Regions from separate parts of the Paenibacillus sp. FSL M7-1455 genome, predicted to be linked through region 1. Evidence: riboswitches for the same ligand, from Rfam matches in the RefSeq annotation. Region 1 holds a riboswitch; each other region holds the start of a gene.
What was found. A riboswitch is a leader RNA that binds a small molecule or an ion and turns the genes downstream of it on or off. The one in region 1 is predicted to bind cyclic di-AMP.
Positions count from the first base shown of each region.

Region 2: it holds a riboswitch for cyclic di-AMP, as region 1 does, so the genes downstream of both, NYE48_RS15575 (3D domain-containing protein) here and NYE48_RS00140 (ubiquitin-like domain-containing protein) in region 1, are expected to answer to the same signal.
Region 3: it holds a riboswitch for cyclic di-AMP, as region 1 does, so the genes downstream of both, NYE48_RS21295 (TrkH family potassium uptake protein) here and NYE48_RS00140 (ubiquitin-like domain-containing protein) in region 1, are expected to answer to the same signal.
Region 4: it holds a riboswitch for cyclic di-AMP, as region 1 does, so the genes downstream of both, NYE48_RS07590 (alpha/beta fold hydrolase) here and NYE48_RS00140 (ubiquitin-like domain-containing protein) in region 1, are expected to answer to the same signal.

Region 1 is NZ_JBBORO010000001.1:29,274-36,618, forward strand. Features, by position in the region: gene NYE48_RS00130 (HD domain-containing protein) at 1-209, shown strand, start outside; gene NYE48_RS00135 (TatD family hydrolase) at 277-1,047, shown strand; cyclic di-AMP (ydaO/yuaA leader) riboswitch at 1,262-1,486, shown strand; gene NYE48_RS00140 (ubiquitin-like domain-containing protein) at 1,757-2,935, shown strand; gene rnmV (ribonuclease M5) at 3,089-3,637, shown strand; gene rsmA (16S rRNA (adenine(1518)-N(6)/adenine(1519)-N(6))-dimethyltransferase RsmA) at 3,641-4,528, shown strand; gene yabG (sporulation peptidase YabG) at 4,652-5,548, shown strand; gene veg (biofilm formation stimulator Veg) at 5,777-6,037, shown strand; gene NYE48_RS00165 (small, acid-soluble spore protein, alpha/beta type) at 6,237-6,416, shown strand; gene ispE (4-(cytidine 5'-diphospho)-2-C-methyl-D-erythritol kinase) at 6,571-7,345, shown strand, end outside.
Region 2 is NZ_JBBORO010000001.1:3,375,098-3,382,442, reverse strand. Features, by position in the region: gene NYE48_RS15595 (alpha-glycosidase) at 1-1,665, opposite strand, end outside; gene NYE48_RS15590 (transporter substrate-binding domain-containing protein) at 1,979-2,785, shown strand; gene NYE48_RS15585 (amino acid ABC transporter permease) at 2,946-3,605, shown strand; gene NYE48_RS15580 (amino acid ABC transporter ATP-binding protein) at 3,592-4,314, shown strand; cyclic di-AMP (ydaO/yuaA leader) riboswitch at 4,498-4,652, shown strand; gene NYE48_RS15575 (3D domain-containing protein) at 4,660-5,316, shown strand; gene NYE48_RS15570 (polysaccharide deacetylase family protein) at 5,403-6,224, opposite strand; gene NYE48_RS15565 (NADH:flavin oxidoreductase/NADH oxidase) at 6,442-7,345, shown strand, end outside.
Region 3 is NZ_JBBORO010000001.1:4,614,277-4,621,621, forward strand. Features, by position in the region: gene NYE48_RS21285 (cation:proton antiporter) at 1-400, opposite strand, end outside; gene NYE48_RS21290 (potassium channel family protein) at 417-1,085, opposite strand; gene NYE48_RS21295 (TrkH family potassium uptake protein) at 1,132-2,475, opposite strand; cyclic di-AMP (ydaO/yuaA leader) riboswitch at 2,538-2,677, opposite strand; gene NYE48_RS21300 (CPBP family intramembrane glutamic endopeptidase) at 2,938-4,635, shown strand; gene uvrC (excinuclease ABC subunit UvrC) at 4,604-6,496, opposite strand; gene trxA (thioredoxin) at 6,700-7,017, opposite strand; gene NYE48_RS21315 (YqzM family protein) at 7,328-7,345, shown strand, end outside.
Region 4 is NZ_JBBORO010000001.1:1,637,902-1,645,246, forward strand. Features, by position in the region: gene NYE48_RS07580 (helix-turn-helix transcriptional regulator) at 1-1,224, shown strand, start outside; gene NYE48_RS07585 (acetoin reductase) at 1,583-2,365, shown strand; cyclic di-AMP (ydaO/yuaA leader) riboswitch at 2,911-3,111, shown strand; cyclic di-AMP (ydaO/yuaA leader) riboswitch at 3,184-3,344, shown strand; gene NYE48_RS07590 (alpha/beta fold hydrolase) at 3,518-4,342, shown strand; gene NYE48_RS07595 (helix-turn-helix domain-containing protein) at 4,416-5,855, shown strand; gene deoD (purine-nucleoside phosphorylase) at 5,991-6,701, shown strand; partial or broken gene pelG (exopolysaccharide Pel transporter PelG) at 6,757-7,345, shown strand, end outside.

The DNA of each region.
Region 1 (7,345 bases):
TATTTCGGCCGGGAGACGGATCCAGCCAAAAGCAGATTCTGCTGCTTGACCGGGACGAACGCCTGCGGGAAATATCGGAGGTGTCGGATATTGTCCGCTCCATCAGCGGCATACATCGCGGGAAATATCACTTATATTATCCGGGGGCGAAAATGAAAGACGTTATTTCTTCCCTATCCGACCCGGTTTCCCGCATTTTCAAGCGATAACGACAGCATGATTCACGGATTTGCCCCATATTAATCTATGCTTTATGACACGAAGGGAGTTCCAGACATGAATTTATTCGACACGCATACGCATTTGGACGCGCCGCAGTTCGACGAGGACCGCGAAGAGACCATTCGCCGCGCCGTGGAAAACGGCGTCAGCCGGATGATCAACGTCGGTTTTAACCGCGAAACGATTCCGTCCACGATGAAGCTTGCGGAAACGCATGATTTTATATACGCCGCCGTCGGCTGGCATCCTCAGGATGCGATCACGATGAAGGAAGGGGATCTCGAATGGATTGCATCTTTATGCAGCCATGAAAAAGTCGTGGCCATCGGCGAAATCGGGCTCGATTATTATTGGGATACCTCCCCGAAAGACGTGCAGCACCGGGTTTTGCGCCAGCAAATCGGGTTGGCCCGGGAGCTCGGCATGCCGATCGTGATCCATAACCGGGATGCGCACGAGGATATCGTGAAAATCCTGCGGGAGGAAAAGGCCAGCGAGGTCGGAGGCGTCATGCACTCCTACTCCGGCAGCTGGGAAACGGCCAAGTTATGCCTGAACATGGGGTTCCATCTATCCTTCGGAGGACCGATCACGTTCAAAAACGCCAGACAGCCCAAGGAAGTGCTTGCGCAGGTTCCGATGGACCGGCTGCTGATCGAAACCGACTCTCCGTACCTGACGCCGCACCCATTCCGGGGGAAGCGAAATGAGTCTGCCAACGTTCGTTTGGTAGCCGAGGCAGCTGCCCAGATTAAGGGGGTCGAGGTGGAGGAAATTGCCCGAATCACCACCCAAAATGCACTGGAACGATTTGGAATTAAGTGAAAACGGGAGAAAAACAGCTGAAAAAACGAGCATGAACGAAGCATTAAAGAATTTTAACCAAAAAAACCATGAATATTACAAATTTTTAACCATATATTCAAATAAACGTTGTTGATTCCCGCTTTACAACATGCATCAAAACAGGATATCATCTTTTCAGTGAACTTGGGCTGCTGTAAGCCGCTTCCTTTTTCGGCATCGCGGCAGCCTCCGTGAACCAATCTCGCTGAGTCTTTCGGTCTCGAAAGAGCGGGGGAACCAATACATAGAGCGCGGCGGTCCCTTTTATACCGACCCGGGCTCGGGATGTATTTGATTTCTTTTCAGGGTCTCAGGGGTGAATTCGGCGCGGTCCGCCATGAGCGGGCTGGCGTTGATCGGGCGGCTCTCTTTCGCCCAAACCCGACAGCTAACCCCGTAAGCGACATAAAGAGAGGGTTTCGTGCATTTACTTTTCCGTCATTCTGACATCCAGGGAAGCCACGAAGGAGACCTCATAAGCTCTTAGCTGGCTTCTTTTGTTTTTGAATAATGGAGAAGGCGTCGTCATACTGTTGTAAAACGGGAGGCGACAAATCATGAAAAAAAGATAGGTTCATGGTGCAAGAACGCATGCTCCTTATGTGTTCTTGTAAAAAATCGAGTATAGCCCGCGTCAAATCATTCATGCGTAACTCTAATGGCGAGGCTATGAAGGAGGATCGAGAAGGTGGGCATTTTCCATCAAGAAGAGACCCATGATTCAAAAATCTCCAGCATGTCTTACGCATTGCGATGGAAGCATGAGAATTTGCGCCAAATCTCTACTGCAGCTATCGTTACGATCGCGGTCACCATCATGATTTTGCTGCTGGTCAACTCATCCACGCGCAAACAGGTGTACCTGGTGGTAGACGGTCAGGTCAAAAAGATTCAGACTCACAAATCCGTTTTACAAGAAATGCTGGATGAGCAGGCAATCAGCCTCAAACCGGAAGATCAAGTCTCCATGCCGCTGAGCGGATCGCTCCAGAATGGTGACAAAGTGGTGATCGACCGCGCCGCTCCCGTTCAATTGACGGTGGACGGGGCAACGAAAAAGTTGTATACCACCAAAGACACGGTTGGCGACGTATTGAAGGAGTTCGGCGTATCGCTCAAAGAACACGATAAAGTCACTCCGGCTCTGACCGAGCGGGTGACGGGCCAAACGGATATCCGTATCGTGCGCGTCAACAAGCAAGTCGTGGACCGCCATGAAAGTTTGCCTTTCCGCGTCATCAAGACGGCCGATCCCAGCCTGACGGTCGGCGACAACCGCGTCATTCAGCAGGGAAAGCCCGGCGTGATGGTGCAGCACATCGAAAAGGTATATCATGACGGCCAAATGGTATCCATGCGCATGGTGGGCAAGGAAGTGCAGGCAAAAACGCTGGATAAAATCATCGCCGTGGGCACGAAGAAAAAACCGGCTCCGCCTGTCGTCGTTCAAACAGCGGCCGTTAAATCTTCTTCCACCGCCCAAACTTCATCAGCCGCCAAAACGAAAAAAACCGTAAGCAGCAATAACCGCGTAAGCAAAGCCGGTGTTGATTTCTCATATAAAAAAATGATTCATGTCTCGATGACGGCTTATTCTGCCGGCGAACCCGGAATCGGTACCCGTACCGCTACGGGAACGCGGGTCACGGAAGGCCGCACCATCGCCGTGGATCCGAACGTGATTCCGCTCGGCTGGTGGGTGTACATCGAAGGCATCGGCTTCCGCCGTGCCGAAGACACGGGCGGCGCCATTAAGGGCAATAAGATCGACCTCTACTATGACTCCGTGAAGCGCGCCAACAACTTCGGCCGCAAATCCGGGATGAAAGTATACGTCATCGGCCCCGTGAAGCCGCAATTGAATTAATTTCGTTTTACAATGTCATTCTAATGTTATAGTATTATGATCATGAAAATGTCATGCTAAAGAAGAGGAGCATTCCTCTTCTTTTTGTTGTTTGGATGTCCGAAAACTTACGACGCATGAACGGACGAGCTTTAGGAAAGGGAGAAGCAGGTCATGATCAAGGAAGTCATAGTCGTGGAAGGACGGGACGATACCGTGGCCGTGAAGCGGGCGGTGGAAGCCGACACGATCGAAACCGGCGGTTCGGCGATCAACGGCCGCGTACTGAAGCGGATTGCCTTGGCCCAGGAACGCCGGGGAGTCATTGTGTTGACGGACCCGGACCATGCCGGGGAGCGGATTCGAAAAATTATCGCGAGCAAGGTTCCCGGCTGCAAGCATGCCTTTATTCCGGAGTCGGAAGCGACGCGGAAAGGGGACATCGGCGTGGAGAACGCTTCGCCGGAAGCGATCCGCAAGGCCCTCTCCCGCGTGCATACGACCTACGAAGGCGCGGAAAGCCTGATCGATATGGAGGATCTGATGGCCGCAGGGCTTCTGGTGCACCCGGACGCGGCCCGCAGACGCATGGTGATGGGAAACCTGCTGGGCATAGGGTATTGCAACGGCAAGCAGTTCCATAAGCGTCTGGCCGTTTTTCAGATTACGCGCGAGGAGTTCGCGGAGGCGTTAGCCCAATTGGAACAGGAAGGGGAAGGTTGAGATATGCAGCGAATGGACGATATCGCCTCGCCAAGACGGACGAAGGAAATCATCCAGCGTCACGGTTTTTCGTTTAAAAAAAGCCTGGGGCAAAATTTTCTGATCGATCAAAATATTTTAGGCAAAATCGTGGAGGCGGCGGGACTGGATGCCTCCAAGGGAGCTTTGGAGATCGGGCCGGGGATCGGAGCCCTTACCGAAAAGCTGGCCCGGGAAGCGGGCGCCGTCACGGCCGTCGAAATCGACCAGCGGCTTATTCCGATTCTCCAGGAGGTATTGGAACCGTATCCGCATGTGCGCATTCATCATGGCGACGTGCTGAAGACGGATCTTGGCGCCCTCTTTAAGGAGGATTTCGCGAATGTCTCCAAAGTCAGCGTCGTTGCCAATTTGCCTTATTACGTGACGACCCCGATTTTGATGAAACTGCTTGAAGAGCGGCTGCCGCTGGAGAACATCGTGGTCATGATCCAAAAAGAGGTGGCCGAACGCATGGCTGCTTCGCCCGGCACGAAGGACTACGGCAGTCTGAGCATCGCCGTGCAGTATTACAGCGAGCCTGAACTGGTCTGCATCGTACCGAAAACGGTATTCATTCCGCAGCCGAACGTCGAGTCGGCCGTCATTCGCCTCAAGGTGCGCGAGCAGCCTCCGGTCGAGGTGGACGACGAAAATTTCTTTTTTCAGGTGGTACACGCTTCGTTTGCCCAACGCCGAAAAACGATCGCCAACAATCTCAAGACGAGATTTTTTCCCAAAGAGGGCCGGGAGCGGCTCGAGGAGCTGCTTCACGCTGCAGGGATCGAACCTTCCCGCCGCGGCGAAACCCTCAGCTTGCAGGAGTATGCGACGCTTTGCAACGTCTTGCTCCGGGCCGGCGTACGGGGATGAAGACGTTTCGTTGACCGCATCAAGGTTGGCGCGCGCAGGGCGCCTTGTCCCATGCTTATTTTGGCAAAAGGGAAGAACCATTGGGGAGATTCGCCCATACCATGGGGTAGGGGTGATGTTGTGATGAATGTAGGAGACCTGGTCGTCCGCAAATCTTATGGCGGTGATGTCGCTTTCCGCGTGGAAGATCTGCGGAGCAATTTGGCTGTGATCAAGGGGACCGAGTTTCGGCTGTTGGCTGATTCGCCCCTCGATGACCTCGTTCGGGTGCCATATGCGCCGTTCAATGAAAAAACGCAGAAGGCCCATATCCGTGCCAACGAGTCGCTAAGCAGGCTGCAGCGCCACCGGGAGGAGCTGACCGAACGCACGCAAGCGAATCTCGGCGGGGAATGGCCGATGGCGGAACAGCCTTCTTATTTTGAAGTTCCGGGTAAAGTCCTCCATCTCGATGGAGATATCAATTACTTAAAAAAGAGCCTGAATCTTTACCAGCAGCTTCGCGTGCCCGTCGAGGGACATTACGTTAACGAGGCGGGCATGGCGGATGCGCTCTATCGCCTGCTGCCGCGGGTGCGGCCGGATATCGTGGTCATTACGGGGCATGACGGAGTGTTGAAGCACCGGCCGAACAATGATCTCTATAACCTGAACAGCTACAAAAATTCCCAAAATTTCGTTTCGGCCATTCAGGTTGCCCGTCAATACGAACGGCATTACGATACGCTGACGATCATTGCCGGTGCCTGCCAGTCGCATTTTGAGGCGCTGCTGCAAGCGGGAGCGAATTTCGCCAGCTCGCCGGGGCGCATACTCATCCATGCGCTGGATCCCGTTTACGTGGCCGCCAAGGCCTCCTTTACGTCGGTGAGGGAAACCATCAACATGATGGATGTGCTTCATAATACGATCAGCGGGGCGCAGGGCGTGGGGGGCATCGAAACGCGCGGAAGCTACCGCATCGGACTGCCGCGCCTGAATGACCTTTCCCAGCTGAAGGTCACGCCTTCGGTGATGTAAACCCGTTTTTCTAAACAAGAGCATCATGGGATGAGCAGCCGAAAAACCTTAATCGCGATACATGGATTAAGGTTTTTTTGTCGTTAACGGCGTGTATGCGGAAATCCTGCAAAATCCCGCAAAAAAACCGATTGACAAATTAAATTTGATGCTGATATAATTTAAATTTTATTTGACAAAAACTTCTTCCTGCGTTATAATGGACAAGGAAAGAGGTGGTCGTCGACAATGGCTAAAAATGCGCTGTTGGAAATCAAACGAAATCTCGAGGCTCATGTAGGTCAGAAAATATCGCTCCGGGCTAACGGTGGACGTCGTAAGACGATCGAACGTACGGGCGTGCTCGAGGAAACGTACCCTTCTGTTTTTATCGTCAAGCTGGATCAAGAACAGCAAACCTTTAAACGTGTTTCATACAGCTATGCAGATATTCTTACTGAATCCGTGGAAGTCACCATTTGCGAAGAGCAGGCGAAGGACGCGGACTAAGCAGGATCAGGCGTAACTTTTTTATTTGGAAGCAGCTTTCCCGTGCGGAAGGCTGTTTTTTGTTGTCAGCGGATTTTTCGAATGGGGCCGGGTCGGGCGAGAAATAATACAAAAGGAATTCCTTTTACCGCATAACGAAGGACCGTCCCGAAGATGGCTTAAACGGGGCCGGTTCCGGGATTGACAAGGAGGACTGCAAATGAGCCGCAGACGCCGCAGCGTGATGTCGGAGGAACTGAAGACGGAGCTTGCCAAGGATTTGGGGTTTTACGAAACGGTTCAGCAGGAGGGTTGGGGCGGCATTAAAGCCAAGGACGCCGGCAACATGGTGAAACGCGCCATCCAGCTCGCCGAAGAGGCTGCAGCCCGCAAATCGTAAGGTTCAAAACATGTCAGACGGAGATCTCCATGGCATCGCATGGGAATCTCCGTTTTTCTATAGGCCGCGGAAGGTTCGAAATGACTTGCTTGGTACAGTTTGTTATAATGATTTGAAGCTGATAGCGAGGGAAACTTAAGGGTGGGTGAACGCCTTGAAAATTTACGAAAAAGCACCGGCCAAAATCAATTTGATGCTGGATGTATTACATAAAAGGCCGGACGGCTTCCACGAGGTCGAAATGGTCATGACGATGGTCGATTTGGCGGACAGGCTGGAAATGTCGGAGCTGCCGCGCGACACCATCATTATTACGAGCCAGGCGGGGTATATCCCGCTTGACGAGAAAAACTTGGCCTTCCAGGCCGCAAGACTGATCAAAGACCGGTACGACGTCCGCAGCGGCGTCCATATCCACTTGGACAAAAAAATCCCGGTAGCCGCGGGTTTGGCGGGGGGCAGCAGCGACGCGGCCGCGGCGCTGAGGGGATTGAACCGGCTGTGGAATTTGAACATACCCATGCAAGAGCTACAGGAGCTGGGAGCCGAGCTGGGGTCGGATGTTCCCTTTTGCGTGACGGGGGGCACGGCGCTTGCGACCGGGCGTGGGGAGAAGCTCGCCAAGGTGGACAATCCGCTAAGCTGCTGGGTTATTTTGGCCAAGCCTCCCATCAATGTGTCGACGGCGGAGGTCTACGGCAAATTCAGGGCGGCAGAGGTAAAGCGTCATCCGTCCGCCGAGCAGATGGTCAAAGCGATCGAAGCCGGCGATTTCGGAGCCGTATGCGAACGTCTCGGCAACGTGCTTGAGGATGTGACGCTGAAGCTTCACCCGCAGGTGGCCCAGCTGAAGGAAGCCATGCTGAGACTCGGGGCCGACGGAGCGCTCATGTCGGGAAGCGGCCCGACCGTATTCGGGCTTGTTTATA
Region 2 (7,345 bases), 3.3 Mb from region 1:
TTCCCCGCTTAACGCGTCCTGCCAATCCGTGGCTTCCATCGGATGCGACAGCGTTTGCTTTTGCGCCGTATTGTTCATCCAGATCGTAAAATGATCCTGGTCGTCGGCGCGTTCGTAGATGATGCACGGGTTTCCCGGCTCGGCTTTGAGGAACCGGAATCTGCCTTCGCGCAGCGCCTTATGGGTTTTGCGGAGACCGATCATCAATTTGTAGAAATCGTATAAGTCGCGGTCCTGCTTGTCCTTTTCCCAAATCATGCATTTGCGGCAGTCCGGATCTCCGTCGCCGGCAAGGCCGACTTCATCGCCGTAAAAGATGCAGGGCGTTCCCATATACGTAAAAAGAAACACGACGGAAAGCTTCATTTTTCGTTTGTCCCCGCCGAGCCGGGTTAACAAACGCGGCGTGTCATGGCTGCAAAGCATGTTAAAAACGACCTCGTTCGTCTGCTGGGGATAACGCATCAGCAGCGAACTCATGCGATCGGAAAAAGCCGCGCCGTCCATGCCGCCGTTAAAAAATTCCAGCACTTTGTCGGCAAACGGGTAATTCATCACCGAATCGAATTGGTCGCCCATAAGCCAAGCGAGCGAATCGCTCCATACTTCTCCGACGATATACGCCTCCGGATTCGCTTTTTTGACCACGTTTCGGAAATCGCGCCAGAAATGATGGTCGATTTCGTTTGCGACGTCCAGGCGCCAGCCGTCCAGGTTGATTTCTTTGATCCAATATTCGGCCACGTCGAGCAAATAGGCTTTGACTTCGGGATTGGCCGTGTTGAATTTCGGCATGTTCCCGAAAAAGCCGAAGGTATCGTACGTCGCGATTCCGTTCTCGACCCGGACGGGAAATTTGTTGATATGGAACCAGTCCTTATATTTCGATTTTTCCCCGTTTCGGATCACGTCCTGGAACGGCGGGAATTGCTCGCTGCAATGATTGAACACGGCGTCGAGCATGACCCGGATGCCTTTGGCGTGGCATGCGTCGACCACCCGCTTGAGCAGCTCATTGTCCCCAAAGTGCGGGTCGACCTGCTTATAATCGACGATGTCGTATTTGTGGTTGGACGGCGACTTGAACAGCGGCGTAAAATAAATGGCGTTAATGCCCAGATCCGCCAGATCGTCCAGATGGTCCAGCACCCCTTGGAGGTCTCCTCCGAAGTAGTTGTCCGTTTTCGGCTTGCCGCCCCAGGCTTCGGTTCCCGGCGGATCGTTGCGCGGGTCGCCGTTCGCGAACCGTTCGGGCATGATTTGATAGAAGACGGCATCCTTGGCCCAATCCGGCACTTTGAACACATCGATTTCATGTATGTACGGGAATTCGTAATATCCGCCCGGCGGAGGCGGACAATTCCGGTAAATGCCGCTGTCGACCATGTACACCGTTTCGGAGCCGGCCGAAATGCGGAACCCGTAAGATAAACGTTTGTATTTGGGCTTGACCGCCGCCTCCCAATAATCGAACATTTCGTCGGAGGCCGCCTTGTCCATCGTAATTTCAAAATAGGTGGCCTTCCAGTCGTATTTGTCCCCGGTCATTGCGACGACCGAAGTCACGTCGTTTTTCTTCGTTCGGAATCTCAAATGAATGGTCCGCGGATCGTAAGCATAAGCCCACTTGTTGCGGGGCACGTGGTATAAAGCCTCCAATAGCATGACACTGCACCTCCAATAAATCCTCTATATGCTGCCAATCATGCGGTCGCTCGTAACGGTAGTATGCTCCGAAGCATGATTCGGCAATGTATCATGTAGGTTAATTACCAATCTAAAGTCGAAATGAAACGGATAGGTCCAAGGGTCTGGAAATATATTGTAATTAGATGAAATTACGTGAAAATACATTGCATAAAAATGCAGTTTGTTGTACGATAAAACATGTTTTCTGAAAGCTGATTACGACATGCCATCAAGTCCATACTAGCGTTAATCCAATCAAACAAAGACAAAGAACAAGGGGAGATAGATCATGAAAAAATGGGGTATTTTAACGGTATGCCTGGTGTTGGCGGGAAGTTTGATCGCTGGCTGCGGCAATAAATCGTCCGAACAGGGCGCCGGCCAAACCGGCGGCAAAACGGAAGCGAAAACGATCGTTCTTGGAACAAGCGCCGATTTTCCGCCTTACGAATTCCACAAAATGATTGACGGCAAAGACCAGATCGTCGGTTTCGACATCGAAATCGCCAAAGAAATCGCCTCTGACATGGGCGCGACGCTGGAAGTGAAGGACATGGACTTCAAAGCGCTGCTCGGCGAATTGTCCACGGGCCGCGTCGATTTCGTCATTTCCGGGATGACCCCGGACGAAACCCGCAGAAAACAGGTGGATTTCTCCGACAACTATTATAAAGCGCAGCAAGCCGTCGTCGTCCGCGAAGCAGACAAAGACAAATACAAAACGATGGACTCGCTTAAAGGCGTATCCTTTGGCATCCAGACCGGTTCGATCCAGGAAGATATCGCCAAAACCATTCCTGGAGCCCAAATCACCGGCCTCGGCAAAATCAACGACATCATCATGCAGCTGAACTCCGGCCGCGTCGACGCATCTATCATGGAAAAGCCGGTTGCGGAAGCTTTCATTAAAAACGTCAAAGGTCTGACGATTGCCGAAGCCGTGCCGGAATACGAAGAAGACGGTTATGCCATCGGCGTGAAAAAAGGCAACAAAGAGCTTCTCGACCAGATCAACAAAACGCTGGACCGCCTGAAATCGGAAAACAAAATCGATCAATTCGTATCCGAGGCAAGCGACCTCGCCGCGCAAAAATAAATTCGGCGACATAATAAATAGGCACGGAGGAAAAATATGCGGAAGCCATTTCCGCTATTTTTTCTGCCCCGGGGTGCCGGCGGCATGTCGAATCTATGAGGGGTTCCGTGCTGCTTCATAAGCCCCGGTTCCAGTATTATAAGGAGGAACAGACCGTTACATGGACATTTTTAATATTTTTTGGACGTATCGCTCCTATTTCTTCACGGGAGTTCAATACACGCTGCTGCTTGCGGTCATCGGCGTTTTTTGCGGTTTTATACTCGGCATGCTGGTTTCGCTGCTGCGGATGTCCCGGATTCGGGTTCTTCGCTTCATCGGATCCGTCTGGGTTGAATTTTTGAGGGGAACGCCGATGCTCGTTCAGCTGTTCATCATCCATTACGGGCTCGTCTCGTTCGGCATCAAATTTTCAGCCATTGAGTCGGGCGCCATTACGTTAACGATCAACAGCTCCGCTTATTTGGCGGAAATTTTCCGGGCGGGCATTCAAGGCGTCGACAAAGGGCAGGCCGAAGCCGCCCGTTCGCTCGGGATGAGCAAAGCCATGACGATGAGGCATATCGTCCTTCCACAAGCTGTTAAAAGCGTGCTGCCGGCGATCGGCAACGAATTCATTACCATTATCAAAGAATCTTCGATCGTGTCCTTTATCGGGGTCGGCGATTTGATGTATCAAGCCGGGGCCGTCAACACCATCACGTATGATTACCTTAAACCGCTGCTGATCATCGCCGTGATTTATTTCATCATGACGTTTTTGCTTTCCAAGCTGCTTGGTTTGTTCGAAAGGAGGTTAAGAACGGATGATCACCGTTAAAGATCTGCATAAATCGTACGGAAAACTGGAGATTTTGAAAGGCGTCGACATCGAAATCGCGAAAGGGGAGGTCGTCGTCGTCATCGGCCCGAGCGGATCGGGGAAAAGCACCTTCCTCCGCTGCCTGAACTTGCTGGAAGCTCCCACGAGCGGCGAAATCACGTTTGAAGGCGAGTCGATCACCGGAAAACGGCATAACATCAACCTGACCCGCGAAAAAATGGGCATGGTGTTCCAGCAGTTTAACCTCTTCCCGCATAAAACGGTGCTGCAGAACATTACGCTGGCTCCGATCAAAGTGAAAAAGATGCCGCAGGGCGAAGCTGAAAAAATCGCGATGGACCTGCTGCGAACCGTCGGGCTGGAAGACAAAAAGGATGCTTATCCTTCACAGCTTTCCGGAGGCCAGAAGCAGCGGATCGCCATCGCGCGGGCGCTGGCCATGCAGCCTCACGTGATGCTGTTCGACGAACCGACGTCGGCGCTGGATCCCGAGATGGTCGGCGAGGTGCTGGAGGTCATGAAAAAGCTTGCCGAAGGCGGCATGACGATGGTCATCGTCACGCACGAGATGGGCTTCGCCAGAGAGGTCGGGGACCGCATAATCTTTATGGACGGCGGTAAAATCATGGAAGAAGGAACGCCTGCCGAGGTTTTCAACAATCCGCAAAATCCGCGAACCAAAGACTTTTTGAGCAAGGTACTATAGAAAATCCATATTTTCAAGCTTCGGGCTTCGTTTCCTGCCCGGGGCTTTTTTTGTGCCGATTGTAACTTTTGCTTCATTTTTTTCGAAGTCTTTTAGCGTGAAAACGCCTTAATAACGGCACTTTTTTGGTGGAAGGTTGCAATTTGGTAACATTTTCATGCGCACAGGTTACAAAATTGTGATATATTGAATGAGCCAAAACTTTGGAACGAAAAGTGCGGGGGACCATTTCCACCGTGAATCACCATGTTCACTTGGGGTGAATCGTATTCGATCGTAGGGTTGTCTCCTCAATCCGAACCCGACAGCTAACCTCGCAGGCATGAAGGATTTTAAGGAGGAACTATGAAAAAGAGATTTATGAAAATGAAGATTTTTGCAGCGGCGCTTGGCATCGCATTGGCGGTACAGGCCGTGCCGGTCCATGCGGATTCCGTCCATGTAGCCAAGGAAGGCGACACTTACTATACGCTATCGAAACAATACGGCGTGAACCTGAACCAATTGATGAACGCAAATCCCAACATACCGGCAACCAACATTTACGCCGGATTGAAGCTGAACATACCTGCCGGCGAAACGATGAAAGCCTATGCCGATCCTGCGCCGGTGGCGATTACCGCATCGCTTAACGTCGATTCCGGCGAAAAAGTCGTCGAAGCTTGGGGCAAAACCTTCGCTTACAACAAAACGCTGAAAGTCAAAGCGACGGCATATTCCTCGGCCGCCAGCGAAAACGGCAAATGGGGAGCCGTCGACTATTTCGGGAACCCCTTGGAGCTCGGCACGATCGCGGTCGACCCGTCCGTCATTCCGCTCGGCACGAAAGTGCTCGTAACGGGGCACAGCTTCCCGGGCCTTCCGAAAAAAGCTTTCGTGGCCACGGCCAGCGATACCGGCAGCGCGATCAAAGGCAACCGCATCGACATTTTCGTGCCGGGAAGCCCTCAGTCGGTCAGCAACTTCGGTTTCCAGGACGTCGAACTGTATTTCATTAAATAAGATGGCATCCCGTCATCTGCCTATATACCGGAACGCCAAAACAGCCTCTGCGATAAATTCGCGGAGGCTGTTTTGCGTTTGAAGCGTCATTTGTCTTTCTGGATTTTCAGCAGCTTAGGCACGGTCACGAACGTGAATCCCTTTTGCTTCAGCTCGCGAATGACTTCCGGCAAGGCTTCGATCGTGCCGGTCAAATCGGAAGTGCTTCCGCCTCCGGCATGCTGCAGAATGATGGAGCCTTGCCCGGCGGCGGTCATGATGTTTTTTTTGACGGTGTTTTTGCCGATGCCTTTCCAATCCAGCGAATCCACGTTCCAGTTCACGATTTTGTATCCTTCCCGCTTGGCCCAGCGCAGCTGGTTTTCGGTAATGTCCCCGTAAGGCGGCCGGATAAGCTTCGGCTTGTAGCCGGTCATGCCGTACAAAATGTTTTCCGTTCGGATGATTTGGTCCATGTATTCGGACATGGTCAACTTGTGGAACTGGGGATGGTTATAGGAATGATTTCCGATGACATGTCCCTCCCGGACGATGCGGGCGACAAGGTCGGGGTGTTTTTTGGCCCGGCTGCCGACGACAAAAAACGTCGCTTTCACTTTGTTTTCGGACAAGATGCGAAGCACCTGCGGCGTAAACCGGGGATCCGGGACGTCGTCGAACGTGAGGGCGATTTGCTTGACGCGGGGGCCGTGGATTTTGAACGTATCCGGATATTTTTTGATCAGCTGTCCCAAGGTCAGCGCCTGGTTCTCCTGTCCTTTTTCCGCTCCGCTGGTTGCGCCCGTTTCCTTGGCGGGATGGGAGGGAGAGGGTTCTGTCAGTTTTGCCGCTTGAAGGCCGGGGTCTGGGCAAAGGAGGCTGATCAGAAGCAGCCCCAAACAGGCTTTGTCGAGATAGGCGTTTCTCATAACGGTCATCGGCTCCTTTCGGCGGTGTGCTCATAAATGAAACGGTCTCTACTGTTATGTCCCGAATTGGAAGGAATTATGAGGGATGGGCCAAATCAATGCCGCATATTGCCAACATTCCGGGCCGAAGGTGTATAATAATGTGTGCAAACTTGTCCTGTTGAGCAAGATAAAGGCATAACCACAAGACTAGAGCTCGCTGAAAGGAGACTTAAGCATGGCGGATTTATTTACACCTTACGTATTAAAGGGATTGTCATTAAAAAATCGGATCGTGATGCCTCCGATGTGCCAATATTCGGTACAGGCTGAAGATGGCGTTCCTAACAACTGGCATTTTGTGCATTATGTTTCCAGGGCAGTCGGCGGAACAGGACTGATCATCGTCGAGATGACGGCAGTGCATCCGGATGGGCGCATCACGAACCGGGATACGGGAATATGGAGCGACGAGCAGATCCCCGCATACCGCAAAATCGTAAACGAAGTACATACGTACGGCACGCGGATCGGCATTCAGCTGGGGCACGCCGGACGAAAAGCCGAAGACGCAAGCCCGCCGGTAGCGCCTTCCGCGATCCGTTTTGACGAGAAATACCGCACCCCGCGGGCGCTGACCACCGAAGAAGTGAAGGAACTTGTGCAGGCTTATAAGGAAGCTGCGAGAAGGGCCGTGGAAGCGGGCTTCGACACGGTTGAAATCCACGGCGCGCACGGGTATCTGATCCATCAATTCCATTCGCCGCTGACGAACCGGCGCGATGATGCCTACGGGCAGGATTTGCCCCTTTTTGGCGAAGAGGTCGTCAAAGCCGTCAAGGAGGCGGTGCCCGAAGAGATGCCCGTCATTATGCGCGTTTCTGCCCAAGAGTACGTCGACGGGGGATACGGCATAGAATACATTGCCGAAGTATGCCGCCGTTACCGGGATGCGGGAGTGGATATTTTTCACGTGTCGTCCGGAGGGGAAGGTCCGGTCGGTTCCAACGGAGGGCCGAAATCCGGTCCCGGTTACCAAGTGAATCTGGCCGAACAGCTGAAGGAAAAGCTGAACGTGCCGGTCATTGCCGTCGGACGGCTTGAAGGTTTCGAGGATGCCCAGAGCGTGGTGCTGAACGGGC
Region 3 (7,345 bases), 4.6 Mb from region 1:
AGGCAATGACGGCGGCCGCGAGAAACGAAACGATCCAATCGAGCCCAAACAAAAAATGCACCGCGGCGCCCACGATGCCTGTCGTAATAATGACGCCGGGGACGCTCAGCAGCGACAGGGTGATCCAAACCTTCCGCAGCCCGCCAAAGCTCAGGTTCCGGCCGCCATCGAACAGGATCAAAGCCGAGCCGGCGGTCAAAATAAACTGATTGATCAGCGAGCTGCTTTCCGCATGGATCAGGTGCAGACCTCTCCCCAGCACCATGCCGGCGATGATAAACACGGCTACGTCCGGCAAACGAAGCCAGGATGCCAGCCTTCCGGCCAACATCCCGACGGTAATGATAAAGAGCAGCAGGATTAAAATATGATGAATGATTTCGGTCGTCTGGGTTTCCACGTTAACTTACTCCCATCTAGTCTGCATTGACGGCTTCGCTTTCGAACCGGTCGATGTTGTCGTTCGCGCCGATGATCACCATAATGTCGCCGGCGCGGAGCTGATCCATTGCCGTCGGAGCGACGATCACTTTTCCCTGGCGGTGGATCGCCACGATGCTGCAACCGAATTTGGCGCGGGTGTTGATTTCGTTTAACGTTTTGCAGTCCAGTTTTTCAGGCACCTTCATTTCGACGATGCTGTATTCCTTGGACAGCTCGATGTAGTCGAGCAGGTTCGGCGTCACGAGCTGGTGGGCAACCCGGATCCCCATGTCCTTTTCCGGAAAAATGACCCGGTCGACGCCCAGCTTCTCCAGCGCGCGCCCGTGAAGCACAGAAATCGCCTTGGCCACGACCGTGCGCACGCCCAAATCCTTCAGCAAAATCGCGGCCAGGATGCTCATCTGGATATCGTCGCCGATCGCGACGATTCCGCAGTCGAAATTGCGGATTCCGAGCGATTTGAGGACTTCCTCGTCCGTGGCGTCGGCCACGACGGCATGCGTCAAATATTCGCTCATGTCGCTGACGACTTCCTCGTTTTTATCGACCCCGAGCACCTCGTATCCCAAATCGACGAGCTCGAGTGCAAGGCTGGAGCCGAAACGTCCCAGACCGATGACGACAAACTGCTGTGTTTTCATTCTCTCCTGATACTCCTTATTTAATCAATTTCTGTTTTCTTTGAAACTAGCCGATAATGATTTTGCCTTCCGGATGCCGGTACAGCTCTTTGCCTTTTTTCGGGCCGAGTGCGTAAGCCAAAGTCAGCGGCCCAAGCCGTCCCGCAAACATCGTGAGGCAGATCAATATTTTCCCGACCAGCGTCAAATGCTGCGTAAGTCCAAGCGAAAGCCCGACCGTCCCGAAAGCCGAAGTCGTTTCATACAAAATGGTCAAAAAGTTGCTGTCCTCCGTCGTCGAAAGCACCATCGACACCCCGACCACCAGAAACAACGCGAGGAAGGTGATCGTCAGCGCCTTAAAGATGCGGTCCTGCGCCAGGCGGTAGCGGTAGAGCACGATATCGTCGCGTCCGCGGATCATGGCGATGACCGCGCCGACCAGAATGGTGAAGGTGGTCGTTTTGATCCCGCCTCCGGTGGATCCCGGCGATGCGCCGATAAACATCAGGATGACCATGAAAAATTGGGACGCTTGCCGCATGCTTGCGAGATCCAGCGTGTTGGCCCCCGCGGTCCGCGGCGAAACCGATTGGAAAAACGACGCAAGAATTTTGCCGCCCCAATTCAAGGAACCGAGCGTTTTCGGGTTCGTGAATTCGAAAACGAAGATGACGATCGCCCCGACCAGAATCAGCGCCCCGGTCATGGACAGCACGATTTTCGTATGCAGCGAAAGCTTCCGTTTGTGCCGGTAATCCACCAGGTCCGACATGACGATAAATCCGATCCCGCCCGAAACGATCAAAAACATGACGACGATATTCACGAGCGGATCGTACACATACCCCGTCAGGCTGTTGAAATGGCCGAAAAGGTCGAAGCCCGCGTTGTTGAACATCGATACCCCGTGAAATATCCCGAAGTATACCGCCCGGCCGACAGGCATGTCAAAGGACCAGCGGATGGCGAACAAAACCGCTCCGCAGCCTTCGATCACGAGCGAAAAGATAAGCACCTTCCGGATCAGCCGCACGATGCCCTCCATCGTGTTCTGGTTCATCGCTTCCTGAAGGATCAGGCGGTCGCGCAGCGAAATCTTCCGCTTCAGCACGAGGGAAAACAAGGTGGCCATCGTCATGAAGCCGAGCCCCCCGACCTGAATCAGCAGCATAATAACGACTTGTCCGAAGGTGCTGAAAAACGTTCCCGTATCCTTAACAACCAAACCGGTAACGCAAGTCGCCGAAGTCGCCGTAAACAAAGCATCGATGAACCGGAGCGGCTTGCCCGTCGTGTTCGAAATCGGCAAGGTGAGGAGTATGGCTCCGATCAATATAATGCCGGCGAACCCCAATACAAGAATTTGCGGGGGAGCCAATCGAAACCACCTGATTTTTGCTGTCAACATAGTCACCTCTTTAAAAAAGTCAAAAGAAAAAAAGCATCGGAAATCCAATGCCTTTCGGTTTGGTTCCTGCTGCATAACGCCTACGAGGTTAGCTGACGGATTCGGGCATGCACAGGTTGCCCTATTCGCTATGGATAAAGCGAAATTCACCCCAAAATAATGGTTCCCCCGTTTTCATATCGAAATTCGGCGTACGGATTATTCATTTGCTTCAAAGATTATAATCCTATTCGTTTTACATCACAAAGCCATTATTCGAATGAATACGTGGGAATACGGCCCGATTGCATCGCAAATCTCATAAAAGTCTGCCTTTCTCTCGCGTTTACAATCACTTTCCACGATTTTCATCATTTTTTCACGGCCAATGGGGGAGAAAACTGGCTTTCGAGGGACATCGTATGCTATGTTTACGTTTATACTAGGTATATATCTTTAGAATCCAAACAAAGGGGGCATTTCATGAATCCCGTCGGACAACCGCTGCGGCTCAAAGCCAATTACAAATGGCTGGGCATTTTTGCGGTCATCGGACTCGTTTTATTCGTCTTGTTCCAGATTCTCCCTTCCACCGCCTCGGAAACGCTGGAGCAGCAAAACACGAAGGTCATCAGCAAGGCGGAGGCCCAACGCGCCGCGGAGGCCTTCATGCAAAACACGCTGCATTTGGAGGCGGACCCGAGCAAGGACGCGGTCATCACGTACCAGTCCAACTCGGATTTATACGGCTATTTGTCGCGGGAAAAACTGCTGAACGAATACAACAAAACGTTTGAAAAAAGTTATCCCTACGACGTGTTCCGCGTCCGTTTGGCCGAACGCCAAAACGAAGGTTACGCCAATATCGACGTACATATGAATTCGGGCAAGGTCGTCGCTTTTTCCGTTACGCCCCGTTATTCGAATTATGCCGCGGCCATGGCGGACCCGAATAAATCCAAACGCGAAACCAAGCTGAAAATCGTGGAAGGCGGCCTGTCGCTGGAGAAAAAAGAAGAGCTTGCCGCACCTTGGCTGCAGCAAATGGGTTACGACCCGGGCAAGCTGGAGCTGTCGACCAAGGAGAACGAGGCGGGGCTCGTATACACCGACCCGAACCGGGCGATCGGCCGTTCAAGCCTTCAAGTCAAATTGACGTTCGAGGAAGGGAACGTTCATTCCTTCGAACAGACCTTTAGCGTGCCGGAGGCGCATGCGGCCTACGTCGAAAAGGAAACGTCCAAAGCCAAATGGCTGACCATCTTGGGCTACGGGCTGCTGACGTTCGTCCTGGGCGTGCTGGCCATCGTATACAGCGCGTTGACCCGGGCCCATACGTCGTTCAAGAGGGGCATTTTCCTGAGCGTGTTTTATTTTGCGGTCGCCACGTTCAGCACGTACAACATGCTGCCGGTATTCCAAGGCGAGGGGGTTTCGAATTTCGGCCTCGTCTTCATGCTCGGTTTTCAGACTTTCTTTAACCTGGTGATGGCTGCCCTTTTGTACTTCTCGCTCGTGGGCGGGGACGGATTATGGCGCAAAGCCGGCATCAATGCCTGGGCCAAAGCCAAAGAACCCGGCTACGGGCCTTACGTGCTGCACAGCATGTACACCGGGTACCTATGGGCGTTTATTCTGATGGGCGTCCAGTCCGTCATTTACATCGTACTCGACAAAACGATCCACAGCTGGTCGACGACCGATGCCACGCAATCGCCGTACAACATGCTATATCCTTGGCTTCTGCCGATTATGGCGTGGATGGCGGGCATTTCCGAGGAAGCGGTCTACCGCCTGTTCGGCATTCCGATGCTGAAAAAGCTGCTGCGCAGCACGTTTGCCGCCTGCCTGATCACGACGCTGATTTGGGCGCTCGGACACACGCTTTATCCGATTTACCCCGTCATTACGCGTCCGATCGAACTGACGGTCATCGGGCTGCTGTTCAGCTTCATTTTCCTGAAGCACGGCTACATCGCCGCCATGTTCAGCCACGTCGTCTTCGACAGCGTCCTGATGAGCTTCAGCCTGTTCGCGCTGGGCGACGTGCCGGACATCATCGCGGGAATCGTCACGATCGTGATGCCTGCCGTCGTCGCTTATATCGTTTACCTGTACAACCGCAACAAAAAGAAAGAGGAGCCATATGTCATGACTCCTCATCCCGGAGGGCTGCAATAATTTGTTTGGCGAGCTTGTCTCCGATGGAAAGAGGCCGGAAATCTTCGATGCTGGCCTCTTTTATTTTTTTCAGCGATCCGAAATGCTTCAGCAGCAGCTTGCGCCGCTTCTCGCCGATGCCCGGGATCGAATCGAGCTTGGACGCGACCATCGACTTGCCCCGCTGTTCCCGGTGGAACGAAATGGCAAAACGGTGAACCTCGTCCTGAATCCGCTGCAGCAAATAAAACTCCTGGCTGTCGCGCGGCAGGTCGACCGGCTCGGGCGGGTCGCCGACCATAAGCTGCGCCGTTCTATGTTTGGCGTCCTTGACGAGTCCGCATACGGGGATGAACAAACCGAGCTCGTTTTCAAGCACGTCGACCGCTGCCGAAATTTGGCCCTTGCCCCCGTCTACGACGATGAGATCGGGCATTTCCAGGTTCTCCTTCAGCACGCGTTCATACCGGCGGCGGATGACCTCGCGCATCGTTTCGTAATCGTCCGGTCCTTGCACGGTGCGGACCTTATATTTGCGGTATTCCTTTTTATCCGGCTTCCCGTCGATGAAAACGACCATGGCGGACACGGGATTGGCCCCTTGGATATTCGAGTTGTCGAAAGCTTCGATACGGTGAAGATGTTCGATGCCGATATATTGGCCCAGGTTCGCTGCCGCTTTCAGCGTTCTTTCCTCGTCCCGCTCGATCAGCCGGAATTTTTCGTCCAGGGACACCTTCGCGTTTTCCACGGCCATGCCGACCATCTGCCGTTTTTGGCCGCGCTGCGGCACGAGCACTTTGACGCCCAGCCATTCCTGGAGGGAGGCAGCCGCGCTGTGCGCATCCAAAACGTCGCCGCCGTTTTCCGTTTCCCCCGCCGCCTTGTCCGAGCCTTCGGCATCCTTCCCGGAATCGGGCAGCAGTATTTCCTGCGGCAGGGCCGGGTTGTCGCTGTAATATTGGGTCACGAACGACATAAAATCGCTGTACGCCTCGCCGTAAAACGGAAAAGCCGAAGCATGGCGCTGAACCATCTTTCCTTGGCGCATGTACAAAATTTGTACGCACATCCAGCCTTTGTCGACGGCGAAACCAAGCACGTCGCGGTCTTTTGCGTCGGACGTCGTGATTTTTTGTTTCTGCATGATGGCGTCGATGTTCATGATTTGGTCGCGAAGTTCCTTGGCCCGTTCGAAATACAACTCTTCGGCCGCCTCTTCCATCTTCCGCTGCAGCTCTTTTTTGATCTCTTCATGCCCGCCGCTCAGAAACGACTGTATTTCCTGGGTAATCCGTTCGTATTCCGCAGGGTCGACTTCTTTTTCGCAAGGCGCGAGGCATTGGCCCATATGGTAATACAGGCAAACCTCCTTCGGCATGACGCCGCATTTGCGGAGCGGATACATCCGGTCGAGCAGCTTTTTGGTCTGCTGGGCGGCGTACGCGTTCGGGTAAGGCCCGAAATATTTGGCCTTGTCCTTCAGCACGCGCCGCGTGACTTCCAGGCGGGGATGCGCCTCGTAAGTGATCTTGATGTAAGGGAACGTCTTGTCGTCCTTCAGCAGCACGTTATATTTGGGCTGGTGCATTTTGATCAGGTTGCATTCCAAAATGAGCGCCTCGATATTGCTGCCGGTGACGATATATTCGAAATCGCGGATATCCGCTACAAGCCGCTGGGTTTTTCCGTTATGGCTGCCGGTAAAATAGGATCGGACCCGGTTTTTCAGCACTTTGGCCTTGCCGACGTAGATAATGGTGCCTGCCGCGTTTTTCATGAGGTAGCATCCGGGCAAATCCGGCAGCAGCGCCAGCTTGTTGCGGATGTTTTCCTGCGCTTTTTCCAGCTCGGCTAACGTTTCGGTCTTTTTTTCGTCCATATATTCCGCTCTCCCCCTCTCCATAACATGTAACAAGAATCGGAAATATAACTTTTATTATATGGGGAATTCTCCAAAATCCAAAGCGCATTTTATGGGAGAATGTACGACATGCCTGAAAAAAGGCGGCTATGTGAACGCAGCAAAGCGCCCCCGGAAGTTCCGGAGGCGCATCTTATGGCTGATCATGCATATGGCTTGAATTACTGGTGTTTGGAGATGATGTTTTTCAGGTTTTCCTTGGAATTCAATCCAACCACTTTGTCAACCGGCTGGCCGTCTTTGAAGAAGATCAGCGTCGGGATGCTCATCACGCCGAAACGGGAAGCCGTTTCCGGATTTTCATCCACGTTCAACTTCGCGATTTTGACGGAGTCGCCCATTTCGTTTGCGAGCTCATCCAGAATCGGAGCGATCATTTTGCAAGGGCCGCACCATGGTGCCCAGAAATCAACCAATACTGTACCTTGGCCTTCAATTTCAGCATTAAAGGATTGGTCAGTTACGTTTACAATAGCCATAATATTTCTCCTCCTTATAAAAAGCTGAATTTCATCGAAACTTCAGGATTTGTGAAAATCCTCAACTGAAATGTCTTAGCGGACAGTTTTAGTATACCACAATTTTTTCAGAAATGTAAATTCCTTAATTACAGATCTTGCTTCGGCTGTCCTGACCGGCGTGAACCAGCTTATTGTACCCTAAAGTATTCGCCATATATTCTTTACAAATTCTTTGGACTTTGGGTATACTAAGGTTAACTCGGGTTTCTGTGTCAATGACCGCGCTCATTTACATAAAGTGAAACCATCCTGAGGAGGCATTGTATTCATGGATGCAAACGTGCAC
Region 4 (7,345 bases), 1.6 Mb from region 1:
GAAAAATCGTTCGACCGGCTGCTGCTCGAAAACAAAAACCTCCAGCAGTCGATGCAGGATTACGAAAGCGCCGCGAGATCGAACCTGTTTCTGCGCCTGCTGAAAGGGTATTTTACGGATGATCAGCAGATGAACGGGCTGAAAAAATTCGGCATTGGTTATACCGACGACATGTTTTATTGCACGATGCTGATCAGTTTCCATGCACTCCGCGATTTGTCCGACATGGAACGGATCCGGAAAATCGAAATGATGACGATCATGATCGTGGAACAGGCGATGAGCCGTCACCGGCTCGCGTACGAGCTGTTTGAGGTGACCAATGCGGACAAAGCGCTCATTCTTTCTTCCGTCGAGCCGTTCGGCAGCGAAGGGGCGCTGGAGAGCATCGCGGCCGAAATCGCGGGCGAGATCGGGCTGGCCTGCGGCTTTCAGCCGGACGTTTTATGCGGCACGGCGGAAAAAGGGCTGGTCGGCATCAGCAAATCGTATTATGCGGCCAACGAAAGCCTGCAGTACGCCCTCTTCGCGCGGGAGCATCTCCCGGTGCAGCAGGAGGAGATTCAGCCCGGCGTCGATTATTATTATCCGACCGATTGGGAGGTTCAGCTGATCAATAACCTGAAAATCGGCAACCTGGATACGACGATGCAAATCTTGCACGAAATCAGCGAGGAAAACAAAAAGCGGCGGCTGCCCGAACCGAGCGAAACCAAGCTGGTATCCTTGTTGATGGAAACGATGCTGAGGGTGCTGCATGAGCTGAACCTGGACACGTGCCTATACGCCAAGCAATTCGCGAGCCGGGCGGGAGCGGGGGACATCGGCGGGATGTGGAGCTACGTTTTTGAGGTCGGCAGGTTAATTTGCGAACGGAAACGTTATGCCAACACCTCGCCTTCGCTTGCCGTCGGCAGCGAACTGCTTCAATTCGTGAACCAGAACTACACCAGCGCCGACATTTCGCTGAAGCAGCTGGCGGAAAGATGCGGCATGTCGGTCTCGAACGTCTCCAAAATATTCAAGGAGGTGTCCGGCATCAACTTTTACGATTATTTATGCCGGCTCCGGATGGAAACGGCCAAGGAGCTGCTGCGGGAGAAAACATTCGGGATGGACGATATCGCCCGCCGGGTAGGCTACGAAAACGTCTATTCGTTCAAACGCGCCTTCGCGCGGTATGAAGGGATCAAGCCGGACGAATATGTGGATTCGGCGATGTGAAGGGGAACGATGAGATCCGATAGGTCAGCCGCCATTTCGGTTTGGCCTAGAGGCCGGATTGTCTATAGCGAAGATCAAGTTCCTGATAAATAAGTATCACTTCAATTCGGACCAATTATATACGGCGTGCAGCCATCACGGATCGAAACAATGTCTTTTGACATCATTTATAAGGAATATAAACCGCGCAAACGGAAGCTTTCCGTTGCAATTGAATGATTACGCAGGATTAGCGTTCGGAAACCGGCGAAACCTATAAAAAAGGCCATGAATTCTAGTGTAACCAACCTTTACAGTTCGCCGGCTCAGGCGTATATTCAACTCAGAAAGCACTAAATATAAAAGGAGACATAAGCATATGAACTCAGAAAATAAAGTAGCAATAATAACAGGTTCAGCAGGTGGTTTAGGTAAAGCTATAGCTGAAAGATTAGCAAATGATGGTTTTAATATCGTTGTTCAAGACATCAATAATGATTTGTTACTAGAAACAGAAAAAGAATTCAAAGAAAAAGGATATAATGTAATATCTTTCAAAAGTGATGTTTCAAAACAAAAAGAACAAGAAGAACTAGTTAAATTTACTGTAAAAGAATTTAATAAATTAGATGTTTTTATTAATAATGCAGGTGTGGATGCTGTAACACCTTTCTTAGAAATAGACGAAAATCAACTTAATAAATTATTTAATATTAATGTATTTGGAACTGTTTATGGTACCCAAGCAGCTGCAAAACAATTTATAAAACAAAATACAAAAGGTAAAATAATAAACGCTTGTAGTATAGCAGGTCACGAATCTTACGAAATGCTAGGTACATATTCAGCTACTAAACACGCAGTTAGATCATACACTCAAGTTGCAGCTAAAGAATTAGCAAAGTATAAAATTACCGTTAATGCTTATTGTCCAGGAGTGGCAAAAACTAAAATGTGGGAAAGAATCGATGAAGAAATGGTTAAATATGATGAAAATTTAAATCCTGGAGATGCTTTTGAAAAATTTTCAAGTGCTATAAAATTAGGAAGATATCAAGAACCTAAAGATGTAGCAAATTTAGTATCATTCCTAGCTTCGGAAGATTCAGATTATATAACTGGTCAATCTATTTTAACAGATGGCGGATTAGTTTATAGATAAAAAATAAACAGTTTAATTAATTTGGTTTTTATTTCAATTTCCTTTTTGAATAGAAACTTTGAACCCTAAAAACCCAAAGCGTGTCAATCGTTCGGTTTAATAGCTAGCGCTATCCGAACGCTTGCGCTTTAAGTTTATTTTAGGGTTCTTTTCTTTTTCAAAAAGTTTTCTCGGCATAAAGTCGTCTAAATATTGACATACCAAGAGGGTCTTGGTGTAGTGAGTTTGTCAACTCCTTAATGCTCCCTGCGGTCCGCTTACCGTTGACAAACGCCATACAGAGCCTTTCTAGCCCTTTTAAGAGGTTGCCCCTTATAAAAACCCCTATTTAATCTTTAAAATCGCTCACAGGGCATTTATGAGCTTCTCACGAGTAAAACAAGGATAAATAAAAGCCAAGATACTGTTATTCACTTTACTTTGTTGTAAGTTAGTTGTCCCCCCTTGTTTTGGGGTGTGAGTGCTGGCTGGGGGTGTGGGGGCTAGCCCCCGCATAACGTCACTAAGTAAGGCTAAAGGCTCATTATGAAAAATCTTTGGTTCATGAATGAATTACGCTGAATTTTCAATCATGAAAAGCGGGGGAACCACATCGGCATCGGCAGGCATTCCATTGTGAAGGGATGAAGCCGGCTGCTTGGGGTGAATCGGATGAAGAGGCTGCCTTTGATCAGCTTTCCGTCCGTAGGGCAGCTCTCACGGCCCGAATCCGACAGCTAACCTCGTAAGCGTCGCTAGGAGAGAGGAGTGAAACTGTGAGTTGTCAACGAGCACAGGGTATCCGCTCTGTGTTTTTCTGTGCGAAAAAATAACATGAATGTCTATGATCGCTGAATTTCCGTTCCGGCGGAAAACGGGGGAACCGGCCGTGACAACCAACCGTTCGTCACACGGGGTGAATCTCGAAATCGCATTCGAGTAGGGCTACTCTTGGTCCGAATCCGACAGCTAACCTCGTAAGCGTGAGAAGAGAGGCTGCTTTGATACATGCGCCGCAAGGTTTATTTTGCCTTGCCCTGAAGAAGCATGGAAAGGGAGTTCCTCTTTCCGTGCTTCTTTTTTTGACGTGAGCATTTTGCCGACGTTAACGAAGGTTCGACCCACATATAAAAAACACATCGACAGACCATGCATAGCGGGAGGAGAAGGAAGTTGCCTAACATACAAGTGAACGGAACGTCGCTATATTACGAGACGCATGGCAGCGGGGTGCCGATCGTCTTTATTCACGGACATCTTTCATCTCATCATAGTTTTGAGCCGCAAGTGGAATATTTCAGCAAAAGGGCGAAGGTCATCGTCCTCGATTTGAGAGGTTACGGCAATTCGGGTAAATTGAATGTGGAAGTCGAGGAAATCGTCGACACCCAGTGCAGGGACCTGAAAGAGCTGCTGGATAAGCTCGGCTTGCCGAAGGTGACGCTGGTCGGCTGCTCGAGCGGCAGCCTGCTGGTGCAAAAATTCGCGGAAACCTATTCGGACCGCGTCAACGCGCTTGTGCTGGTGGATAGTTATTTTTACGGACCGTGCGGCCCTTTCGGCACGAAAAACGGTTTTTGGAAGCTGCTGGAGGCCTGCAGCTGGATTTCCTATTATCTTCCCGCCGAGTTTTTTCTCCGGTCGCTGCGCGTAACGTATCACCGGTGGATTCCGGCTTACAGCATTTTAAGGAACGAGTTGTTTCATAAACGGCCGACCGAGTCGATCAAACAACGGATGGCGCTGCTTAAGGCGGATATCGATCCGGTGTTGCCCCGGCTGCGGATGCCGGTGTTATGCGTGGCCGGCAGGCAGAGCGAATGGTTCGTCAACCAGATGAACAAGGCGGTGGAACGGTTCGCCTGCGCCCAGAAAGCGGTGATCGAGGACGCGATTTATCCGAGCCATTTGTGCCAGCCGCGGGAATTTAACCGCATTCTGCTCAATTTTTTGATCGACCAGAAGCTTTTCCGGATGGAGCAGCAGCATTCGGGCTGAAAACGGCCTCCGCCGGCAACCATGAGGGATGTGCCGCTAGGGTCGGCGGAAAGCATCCGGCAAAGGTGATGACATGAATAAGGAATACAGGCAGCTGAAATCGCTGCTGAAGCTGCTGGACCGGGAAGAACGGTGGTTTACGTTCGCAGAGGTGGAAAGCGAGCTGGGCGTATCGGACAAATCCGTCCGCAAGATCGTCGAGTCCGCCGTCCCCCTGCTGCCCCCGTCCATGCAGATCGAGGCATCCAGGGGGAAAGGCATCATGTTCCGCCGGGACCGGCATGGGACAAGCATTCAGGAAGTTTTGGAACCGCTGCTTCGGGAAACGCCTTATTTCCGACTGATGCAGCGGTTGTTCATGCATGACGGCAAAACCTCCGCCGAGGAGGTAGCGGAAGAGCTGTACATGAGCTTTTCTTCGTTCAAAAAATGGATCGTCCAGCTAAACCGTGACGAACTGCGCCCGTTTCAGCTGCGGATCACGTATGCGGCGCCGACGCTGAAAGGAAACGAAATCCATGTCCGCTATTTTTTATGGAAGCTGTTCACCGAGGCTTATCCTTATACCGGATGGCCTTTTTCGAATGCCGATTACGCGCGTCTGGACGGCTGGGTGACCGAGATCGAGCGGGAAAACGGAATGATTTATTTTTTGAACGCAAAACGGAGCTTAACGTTCCTGATCGCGATCGTGCTCGAAAGGATCAAGCAGGGGCACCGGGTTGCGCTCAAAAGCGGAAGCTACGCATGGGAACGCCATCCGTTTTTCGTTCCGGTCTCGAAGATGTCGGAAAAGCTGGCTGCGGCGTACGGCGTCGTGTTGCCCCGCGAAGAGGTTTATTTTTTGCAGTCGATGTTCAGCTTGAGCCAGTATCACGGCAAGGACGGGTTCCCTGTTTTCGGGGGAAGGGCCCTTGCTTCGGAGCAGGAAGACGATGCAGGAAGCCGGATGTCCGGCCTGCTCATTTCGATTCTGGAAAACGCATTTCCGGCGTTGAACGCCAGCTCCCGTTTCCTGGCCGAAATCCGGGAATTCATGGACAAGCTGCGCATCGATAACGCCATTCCCGAGCTGATGGCCGTCTCGCACAGCCACCTGACCGGGTATATCCGCGACAAAGAGCAGCCGATCTATGCGGCGGTATCGGAATGCATGCGGCAATGGCAGCGGAGTTTTCCCGAGCTCATGTACAACGACTATCATTTGACCAAACTGACGTTTATGGTCAGCGCAAGCCTTCGGTATAAAAGCAAAAAGGCATTTCTCATTATCGGCGAGGAATTTTCGGTTCGGCATTACGTCGCAAACCTGATCAAACGGGAAATCGGGGACGACCTGACGATCGAAACCTCGATTTTGCACGGGCTGACCGATGACATCATCCGGGAGCAGCAGATCGATTTCGTGATCAGCACGATGCCCGTCTCCTTGACGAGCGTGCCGACCGTTCTGATTTCGACCATTCCGACGAAAAGGGACCTGGAGAACATCCGCCAGGAGCTGATGTCGTAAATAGCGTGGTCCTTTTTCTTCCGTTTCCAACGGCAGCATTTGGGCTAGTTTCGGCCGCGGATTCCCTTTAAGATGACTACTGTAAGCGATCACAGAAACATCGCTCGCGAGTTTAATCCAAAGGGGAAATGCAACATGAGTATTCATCTGGGAGCCAATGCCGGAGACGTCGCGGAACGGGTGCTGCTGCCCGGCGATCCGCTGCGCGCCAAATTCGTGGCCGAACATTTTCTGGAAAACGTTCGGTGCTACAACGAGGTCAGGGGGATGTACGGCTTTACCGGGTTGTATAAAGGGGTTCCGGTTTCGGTGCAGGGGACGGGCATGGGAAATCCGTCGATGAGCATTTATGCCACCGAGCTGATCCAGGATTACGGGGCGAAAAAGCTCATCCGGATCGGCACCTGCGGCGCGATGCAGAAGGAGCTGCAAATCCGCGATATCGTGCTCGCCCAGGCGGTTTCTTCGGACAGCAACATGACGGAGAAAATTTTCCTCGGCTGCAACTATGCGCCGTCGGCGGATTTCGGCCTGCTGATGAAAGCGTACCAGGAGGCCGTGCGCCGCAGCGCTAACGTGTCCGTGGGGAATGTGTACAATTCCGACGAGTTTTACAGGGAGACGATGGCAAGGCTTCATAAATTCATGGAGTTCGGGGTGTTGGCCGTCGAGATGGAAAGCACGGCGCTGTATACGCTGGCCGCCAAATACGGGGTTCGGGCATTGACGATCCTGACGGTGGGAAGCCAGCTGCTGACGGGCGAACGCTCCGCGCATAAAGACAGCGAGCAGTCCTTTAATCTCATGGCGGAAATTGCGCTGGAGACCATTATAGCGGACGTGTAACGCTGTAGATCCGGAAAATATTGTGATTTAATTCACAAAAAATGGGGGAGACATCATGAAATATGTGATCGCTCTGATTGGACTTGTCGTCGTGCTCGCGCTTGCCTGGCTCGTCAGCTCGGATAAGAAGAACATCAAATTCCGTCCGATTCTCGTCATGATTGCGCTGCAGATCGTGCTCGGACTGATTTTGCTGAAGACAAGCATCGGGGAATTTTTGGTCAGAGGTTTTGCCGACGGCTTCGCGAAAATTTTGAATTTTGCGAACGAAGGCACGGATTTCGTGTTTGGCGGCATCGTCAACGAAGGCATCCATTCGTTTTTTTTCCACGTCCTGATGCCGATCGTGTTCATGTCGGTGCTCATCGGCATTTTGCAGCATTATAAAATCCTGCCGTTTATCATTAAATACATCGGCCTTGCGCTCAGCAAGGTGAACGGGATGGGCAAGCTGGAGTCGTACAACGCGGTCGCTTCCGCCATCCTCGGCCAAAACGAAGTGTTTATTTCCTTCAAAAAGCAAATCGGCCTGCTGCCGCGGCAGCGGCTGTACACGCTGTGCGCATCCGCGATGTCGACCGTGTCCATGTCGATCGTCGGCTCGTACATGACGATGCTCAAGCCGGAATACGTCGTGGCCGCGC